Ferrimicrobium sp.: one gene and its partner. The protein of the gene in region 1 interacts with the protein of each later gene in a pairwise test. Links are inferred from orthologs where the notes say so. Each region holds a gene or a part of one and is shown on either strand. Other genes may lie near its edges.

The links.
Region 2: the proteins of ribD (region 1) and M7Q83_RS01290 interact in binary tests that used the Escherichia coli proteins (3 or more experiments, as listed by UniProt). The link is inferred for Ferrimicrobium sp. from one-to-one orthologs.

The regions. Positions count from the first base shown.
Region 1 is NZ_DAHXOI010000003.1:195,170-199,836, reverse strand. The notes cover bases 804-3,799. They hold ribD (bifunctional diaminohydroxyphosphoribosylaminopyrimidine deaminase/5-amino-6-(5-phosphoribosylamino)uracil reductase RibD), read right to left. Parts: upstream 2,878-3,799; coding sequence 1,729-2,877; downstream 804-1,728. Other genes in these bases: M7Q83_RS03705 (MogA/MoaB family molybdenum cofactor biosynthesis protein), read right to left, coding at 2,874-3,356; M7Q83_RS03715 (ribbon-helix-helix protein, CopG family), read right to left, coding at 1,206-1,448; M7Q83_RS03720 (hypothetical protein), read right to left, coding at 1,041-1,163; M7Q83_RS03725 (hypothetical protein), read right to left, coding at 846-1,040. Also shown: M7Q83_RS03730 (riboflavin synthase), read right to left, coding at 1-94; M7Q83_RS03700 (methionyl-tRNA formyltransferase), read right to left, coding at 3,887-4,667. UniProt on the Escherichia coli protein: Converts 2,5-diamino-6-(ribosylamino)-4(3h)-pyrimidinone 5'-phosphate into 5-amino-6-(ribosylamino)-2,4(1h,3h)-pyrimidinedione 5'-phosphate.
Region 2 is NZ_DAHXOI010000001.1:288,638-292,687, forward strand. Bases 93-3,084 are described here. They hold M7Q83_RS01290 (biotin carboxylase N-terminal domain-containing protein), read right to left. Parts: upstream 2,478-3,084; coding sequence 708-2,477; downstream 93-707. Other genes in these bases: M7Q83_RS01285 (M20 family metallopeptidase), read right to left, coding at 93-679; M7Q83_RS01295 (biotin--[acetyl-CoA-carboxylase] ligase), read left to right, coding at 2,587-3,084. In the rest of the region: more of M7Q83_RS01285, read right to left, coding at 1-92; more of M7Q83_RS01295, read left to right, coding at 3,085-3,354; M7Q83_RS01300 (acyl-CoA dehydrogenase family protein), read left to right, coding at 3,691-4,050. UniProt on the Escherichia coli protein: This protein is a component of the acetyl coenzyme A carboxylase complex; first, biotin carboxylase catalyzes the carboxylation of the carrier protein and then the transcarboxylase transfers the carboxyl group to form malonyl-CoA.

The sequences.
Region 1 (4,667 bases):
TCCACTCACCGAGCGCAAAACGATGCACACCATCGTCACCCTGCCCAAGATAGGTGACCGTCGTGGCGACAATCCCTGAGAACATCGATTCCATCCCTTCGGCTCTCCAGCTACTCCAGCCTAGTTTGTCTCGGTCGGCAAGACTCGACCAGCGTGAACGAACGCGATTTCCCCAGCTCAGAACGGACGAGTCGGGAGGGTACACTGAAGTGATACCCGGCATCTGAACTGTTGTCTGTGCCAAGCGAGAGGTATACATCCTTGTTGTGCCTACCTCTGGACGTCAGGACCACGAACGCTATCGGCTATCTCCTTCATCTAATGACCTCTATGGTACTGATGAGGGGTCGTCGCGCCGGGGAACCTATGGCGAAGCGAAATCTCGAGCCCCTGCTCAAGGCGACAATAATCGGTCCTCGCAACTCCCCCACCAGACTCTTTTCGCGTCACAAAAGCTGCAAGCAACGTTCGATGACTCCACAACAAGCAGTAGCTACATCTGTGGTATTCACCAGTTCATCCGGAATCTCGAGAAGGTGCAGCAAAGCATTCCGGTCGAGAGATGATCAGGTAGTCGTGTATCCCCTGACTGGCTCCTCCATCCGGGTCTTGATGACAGCAACCACTCCCAAAGGCCTCCGATGACACAGCAAGGGTACTACGCCAACCGCATTGTCATGGATCGTTATAGCATTTCTACACGCCAACTGTTACAACGCCAGATTGCGTTGCCGGGAGGGCGTACTAGCCCGTTTCATATAGCTTGTCGACTATGGCAAGATCAGCGGGTTGTCGAGGGGTTCACTCTCGGGCTGTCAGCGCGAACGCCACCTGCGATCAGCGACCTACTTCTCGATATTTGACGCGATCCACTGCGTCAGCTCCTCGGTGCGTATCTCCCCAGTAGCAACGCGGACAATGGTTGCGACGATATCGTCTGCATCGTTCAGGGTCCAGGTACAGCCATTGATCAGGATACATCTCCACATTGTGAGACAGGCGGAACGCTTGTTACCGTCAGGCAACGGATGGTTCTTCACTCATCGTTCCAGTAGCACAGCTGCCTTCTGATCGAGTTGTGGGTGGAACTCGATACCTCCGAACGATGCTCGAGGTGCGGCTAAGGCAGATTCTGCCAAGCCGATACCAACGCCCTTGGTCATCGCTTCCCCGTCAATACCAAGAATCAACGCAGCGATTCCCAGCTAGTCGCCCAGGTCCACGTATTCGGTCAAAGGTCTGCGAGCCACCTCGAACACTTCGCGCTGGGATTCGAGCATGCCTTGAAGACTCTGCTGAAAATCCGGATCCGCTCGACGCATACGGATGTGTTCTACGACAGCTTGCCGGACAGCCTCGGAGACCGACTGGTTATCGGCTCTGGCGACGACCTCCAAGGCCTCAGCCGTGGTGCCGGGGAGGCGGATAGTAGTAGTACGTGTATTCATGGTTTCAGCAAAGCGAACTTACATTCCGTTACAAGCACTGGTGTATATCCCTTCTCGACAAGACGCCCCAAGAAGGACCGAGCGTCGGCACCCAGGGTCCGCGATGCAGACCCACCGCTTGCCTTACTATCGCGAACACAGAGTTCACGGCGTCGCCCTTGCGAGAGGTCTCTCATCCTTGGCCGAGCATTGGCGTTGTCTACCAACCTGAGGGAGCCGTACTCAACCAGCTAGTCGCAGCTCACCACATGAACGCTAGTCGGCGACGCCGACGACACACTCAGGCCTCATCGGGGGAGGAGGTGTGGGTGGAACACTCACCAATGGATGACCACTGGGGCAAAACACTGGCTCCTTCACGTATATGAGCTCCCGACTGGTCCACATCGGAAACGCTCTCATGGCTAAGCTCAGCGTTCAGTGCAGCGGCCACGGTATTGGCCCGCCCGCTCCAAAAGCGCAATTCGATGTCGGCACCCACCGATTGCATTCCCATGGGGATCAGCTGCATCGGATCGACCAGGAGTCGACCGATGGGCAGATGGAAGGCAGCCTTTGCCTCATCATCACCAAAGATCATCGGAGCGAGATAGACATAAACCTCATCAACGAGGCCTTCAGCAAAGAAGGAGCCATGAAGCGTCGGTCCACCCTCGATGAGGACACTCAACACTCCACGCGAGCCCAGATCGTCGAGGAACTCCTGGGGTGCAGCGGTGCTCACCTGGACGCCTGGGGTGCAATACGAGAGGCTCCGATGAGCAAAAACCCACCGTTCTGGCTGAGTTGGGGCTTCACCACCTCCAGGCCGAGCGGTCAGGAGTGGATGATCCGCCTCCATCGTTTCGGCCCCTACGACGACCGCCTGGGACTCCGCCCGAAGTTCATGCCCGCGATCTCGTGCCGCTGGAGAGGTAATCCATTGTGAGGCTCCGGTTCGATCGGCCACCCTCCCATCAAGGGTCATCGCCACCTTAGCCCGGACCCAGGGTCTGCCAAGGCGTCGCTGCACGAGGTACGGGATGAGTTCTTGCACGCTCTGGGTGGACTCCACCCCAACCTCAACCGCCACGCCTGCTCTTCGCAGGGCAAGAAAACCACGCCCTGCCACCCGCGGATCGGGGTCGACGATCGAGGCAACCACCCGACGTATTCCAGCGGCCACGATCGCATCAACACACGGTGGCGTCCGCCCATGATGAGAACAGGGCTCTAAGGTCACGTACATCGTCGCCCCTTTAGCCCGCTCACCGGCCTCGCCAAGTGCGACGACCTCGGCATGGGGACCACCCAGGGGTTGGGTCCAACCCTCCCCAACGACCCCTCCATCCGCCACGACGACCGCACCGACCCAAGGGTTTGGAGGCGATCCGTGACGCGCACGCCGACCCAAGGCGAGGGCCCGCCTCATCAATTCAGTATCGTTCATCGGCTGGAGACAGGATGCTCGGTATCGCCCCCCGCAATGAGCCCAAGGGCATGCTCCAGTAGGGGTGCGACCGCATCGAGTGACTCGATCGCTCCACGTGGAGAACCCGGTAGATTCAAAATCAAGCAGGATCCAAGAGTTCCCGCAACCCCGCGTGAGAGCCCGCCCAGCGGACTCGCCGCACGCATCTGCTCCGCGAGACCGGGAGCAAGACGATCGAGCACCTCTCGTGTGCCCTCCGGGGTGAGATCACGGGGACCAAACCCGGTACCTCCTGTGGTCACGATCAATCCCGCAAATCCGGCAGCTGCACCCCGGAGAGTCGAGGCTACATTCTCAGCGCCATCCGCGACGGCTATTCGGTCCGCGACCTCGTACCCAAGACCGCTGAGGCGCTCATGGAGTGCCTGGCCGGAGCGATCCTCGCGCGTCCCGGCGATCACTCCATCAGAGACTGTCACTATCTTGACCGCTGGCATCGACTGCATCCTCCAATACTGGCACGGCGCTTCTGCCGTGCCTCCCCTCTACCACAGTACCCTCTTTGTTGTCGTGCTCTCTTGTCTTCGTGCGTCCTGGTGTTGTCTCTGGCCTAGCGCCCTCTGTCTGTCAAGGTTCGACTAGCAAATCGCCGCGATGACAACCGTTCGCCAAGCCAATCCGTCTCGCTACCGATTGAACAGGGGGCAGATCGATCACCGACCGCCCTCAGCGTGATCTCACCTCTGTCGTTGATCACTCCGAGATGACCGGGTCCAACACAAGCCAGGACGAACGGCCATCCAGCCGTTCCCCAGGATAGCTACCCAAGTATACGCCACTCATAGCCAGGGTGCTCGTTGGCGCGGCCCGGCACTATCTTCCAGAGAACCAAAGGTTCTCGCCTTCGCTCAGCGCGCAAACCTCGTGGTTCCTCTCTCGCGGCACTGCTCCTATTGGTTCGACTGTGCTCGCCAAAGGGTAGGTGCAGTGATCGGGACAATGGCGGCGCATCGCCCCAGCGATGGCACTATTGCTCGGGGCGGGTACCGATGCGTTCGACCGCGCTACCCCGGAGAAAATCGGCAAAACTCATCGTCGATCGACCCTCAGGTCGCACCAGTTCTGGAACCAACAGCCCCTTGGCCATCTGGATCTTGCCCTCGACGATGGTGCCGAGTGAAGAACCCGTCTCTCCCTCCTCGATGTGGGCCTTGACGAGGCGTATCCGCTTGGGACCAGCGTAGAAGTAGGCCCGCCCCAGCAGATGACGGCGATAACCCTGCAGCGCTGACTCATAACTCCTGATGAGAAGGTCCCCATCGGTGATCTTTGGGGCGTAGGTTGCCAAGCCTACCTGGGGTTGGGCCGCCTCCTCAAGCCAACTATCACGGCGGACAAGCCAGTCACCCATCAGCTGACAACCCGCCGCAGTCAACCGTGCATAGGCCTCGCTCAATCCTAGACCCTCGATCTCGACCGGCTGAGCTGCATAGACTGGCCCCGCATCCATCTCGTGGACGAGACGCATCAACGTTACCCCACTGGCCAACCCGCCAGCGAGCACTGAGCGCTCGACTGGGGCCGCTCCCCGAAAAGCAGGGAGGAGCGAGTAGTGAACATTGAGCAACGGGTGCGCATCCACCAACGCCGCTGGCAGTATCCGACCATACGATACGACGACACCGAGATCGAAGGCAAGATCTCCGAGATCGCCGAGCGTCGTCAAAACATTCAGGCCAGCCTGCATACCGATCTGGGCAACCGGCGTCGGTTCTGGCGAGCCATTCCTGGTGCGTCGCTTTGGCTGC
Region 2 (4,050 bases), on another replicon or contig:
CATCTCCCCCCTTTGTGATGATACCGTGGATGCGGTCATCGGCCAGGATGTGTTGACGGAGAAGCCCGATGGAGGTCTGGGCGATCGTCATCGCGTCGAGTGCGTTAATACCAAGCTGAGGTGCGGCCGCAGCGTGGGAGTCTCGCCCCTGGTAGGTGACGAGGAAGTGACGCGCTGCTTGTACATGCATTCGGTCAGCCTCCATTGGCGCCGGATGCAGCATCATGGCTAGGTGCGTACCGGTGAAGATCCCCTGTTCGAGGAGGATGATCTTGCCACCACCGCCCTCCTCGGCAGGAGTTCCAATGACGCGCAGCGTGATTCCGAGATCATCGACGAGGTCCACGAGTGAGGTGGCAGCGAGGAAGGCACTGGCTGCGATGATATTGTGACCACAGGCGTGTCCGATCTGGGGAAGTGCATCGTATTCGGCGCAGATAGTTACGATAAGGTCACCACTGCCGGCCTCAGCGATGACGGCGGTGTCGAGACCACCGACACCTTTCGTGGCTGTGAACCCAGATGTGCTGAGCTCATTGGTGAGCCAGGTGGCGGCCTTCTCTTCGTGAAATGCCAATTCAGGGTTTGCGTGAATACGATGTGAGAGGTCGTAAGCTCGACCATAGTTGCGTTCCGCTGCCGATCGAATTGCCTTGCGTTCGTTGTCTCCGTGTGACATAGTGTTCCTTCCGCAACTGGAGTGGTGATTAGGCGATGGTGGCGACCACGTCGCCAGTACCTACGGTGTCGCCAGGCTTCACTCTGATCTCGCTGACGGTTCCTGCGCGCTCAGCGAGGATTGAGTTCTCCATCTTCATCGCCTCGAGCACGATTACTGTGTCCCCAACATTGACCTCTTGGCCTACTTGCACCGCTATCTTCACGACGGTGCCTTGCATGGGCACAGTGACGGCTCCAGATCCACCTCCTACCTTCGACGCAGCTCCCTGTGTGCGGGCTGCTCGTGGGGAAGGGGTGTCACGGCGCGGAGATGGCGTGTTCGTTGGGACCGGTGCGACCAGTTCGGACAGGAAGAGCTTGACTGCAACCCGTTTGCCATTGACCTCGGCTACGACCTCGGTCGGCGTGGTGGTCTCCTCGGTGGCGGTGGTACTGGGTGGAGCTGTCAGCCCACTTAAGTCCAACCGATCCTCAACCCACTTGGTGGAATGTTGCGCCGCGTGGAAGTCTGGGTGCTCGAGAATGGCCAGATCAGCAGGGATGGTAGTCGTGACTCCCTCTAGCTTGGTCTCACGGAGGGCGCGGATGGCCTTAGCGATCGCCCGTTCACGATCAGGTGCCCAGACCACCAATTTCGCGATGAGATTGTCGTAGTATTGGCTCACTGCGTCTCCCGCTTCATAGCCGGCGTCGGTGCGAACGCCAGGGCCGTCGGCGCGCTCGAAGCGCGTGATGGGGCCCGGAGAGGGGACGAAACGACCCCCCGCCGGGTCTTCAGCGTTCAAACGGATCTCGATGGCATGGCCGTTATGGCTGATCTGGTCTTGGGAGAGCGGGAGACGCTCTCCTGCAGCGATACGAAGCTGGAGCTCCACTAGGTCGAGACCGGTTACCGCTTCGGTGATGGGGTGCTCAACCTGGAGACGAGTATTCATCTCGAGAAAGTAAAATGCGCCATCTTGGTAAAGAAACTCGACCGTTCCGGCGTTGCGGTAGCCGCATGCGCGAGCGACCTTGACGGCAGCCTCGCCCATCTTGGATCGAATGTCATCAGGAAAATCTGGAGCAGGCGACTCCTCGATCAGCTTCTGATGCCGCCGTTGGCACGAACAATCGCGCTCGCCGAGCCACAGGATCGTATCATGGGCATCCCCAATGATCTGCATCTCCACATGGCGGGGCCAAGTGAGGTACCGTTCGACGTAACACTCGTCACGCCCAAAAGCACCAAGTGCTTCTCGTTGAGCCGAGGCTAAAGCCTCGGCCGCCTCGGCGGCAGAGTGAACGACTCGCATGCCTCGACCACCTCCGCCATAGGCTGCCTTGATCGCTAAGGGCCAACCGTGGTTCTCGCCAAAGGCGACGATCTCATCGGCGCTTGTGAGGACCTCCGTGGTGCCAGGTACACCGGCGACGCCGGCTGCTGTCGCGGCAATACGAGAAGAGATCTTGTCTCCCATGATCTCGATGGCCTCTGGCGGTGGACCAACGAACACAACACCGGTGCTTTCGATGGCCCTAGCGAAGTCGGTGTTTTCACTGAAGAAGCCATAGCCAGGATGCACGGCTTGGGCGCCTGAACGTTGAATAATCTCCAAGATGCGTTCGGTGTTTAGGTAGCTATCTCGAACGGTCGTGCCGGGCAGATTGTAGGCTTCGTCGGCGTAACGGACGTGCATGGCGTCGCGATCGGCATCGGAATAGACAGCGATCGTCTTGATGCCCATCTCCTTGGCTGTCCGGATTACGCGAACCGCGATCTCTCCTCGGTTCGCTATTAGTAACCGCTCAAACACCTGCGTCACCTTTCTTGCTTGCTTCGATGTCGCCGTCACCGGCGCCGCTCTCCGAGGCTATGCCCGTCGAGGAAGCTTGGCTCGACCCTGTCCTCTAAGGTGCTGAGTCATGATCAGCACTGCCCCATGGCGCATAATCCTACTTGATGAGACCGACTCTACGAATCGCACCCTTTCAAACCTCTTTGCACGGGTCAGTACCCAGCGTCTGGTCGTCGTGGCAGATCATCAACGGGCCGGCCGCGGCAGACGAGGTCGTGCTTTTCATGATCTTCCGAGAAGTGCCCTTGCCTGCTCGGTATTGATAGAGTTGCCTCGGCGTGCTGAGGTCAATCTCCTTCCGATGGCCGTCGGTAATGCGATCGTCTTTGCGATTCGGGGCCTCGGGGTCGTGGGGGTGACCTTGAAGTGGCCCAATGATCTGATGGTAGGGGAAGCCAAGCTCGGAGGGATGTTGATCGATGGCATCTTCGATGGCTCGTCCCATCAGGTGGTCATTGGTCTTGGCGTGAACCTCACGGCCACCCCAACGCTAGAGGATGCTCGCAACCTTTGCTGTCTCAACGAGCTGATTGAAGGCACACCGGCGAAGGATTTCTTCTCGCTGCGCGATTCCCTCCTCATGCGGTTCCTGGAGGAACTCGATGACCAACTGTCACAGCTCCTTCATGGCCACACCGAGCTCCTTCTCCAAACCTACCGGTGCTGCTTGTCAACGCTGGGCCGTCAGGTACAAATTCAGTACCCAGACGAGATGGTGGTAGGATTAGCCGAAGATGTCGATCAGGAGGGTTGTTTGCTTGTCAGAACTGCGACCGGTCGGGTTGCTGTTCATGTTGGTGATATCGAACATCTTGGAGTGGTGAATGATCGATAGCGTCTCGTCGGGGTTGTGCTCGCGTAGTAGATCCACATCTAAGTTGGCATGGCTTGATGTATGGGGGACCGTGGCATTGGGTCATTTGGGTACCAGAACGCATCGGGATAGCCCTAGCAGTGGCTGTGGATGCAGCAATGATGGCAGATAGCGCGTGTTTGGAGGGGGCCCCCACGGCACCCCGGTCGAGGTGGTCACGATGATCGACCTGGACGGAGGAGTTGTCGCTTGGCGTAGTGTCTTGGCGAGGGACGCGAGAGCGCTCTTGTGCGTTGGCACGGTTACCTGGTAGAAATGTGGCGTTGAGATTGGTGAGGATTGGACGAGGAGGTCGATATGTCAGTCGAGTTCGGTGAGGAACACGAAGCACTTCGTAAGGTGGTAGCTGATTTTGTGGATGCTGAGGTGCTGCCAAATGCTCTCGGCTGGGACGAACGTAGTGAGTTCCCTCTTGCACAGGTGCTCCAGCTTGGGGAGCTTGGACTGTTCGGGATGATCTTTCCCGAGAGCTACGGAGGGGGAGGAGGCGACTTCACCTCACTATGCATCGCGGTCGAAGAGCTCGCCAAAGGCGACTCCTCCCTGGCTATCACCCTCTCTGCTGGTGTTGGACTCGGTGCGAATCCGATCTACGAGTTTGGCAATGAGGAACAAAAGCAGCGATGGTTGCCCGATCTTTGCGCTGGGAAAACGCTC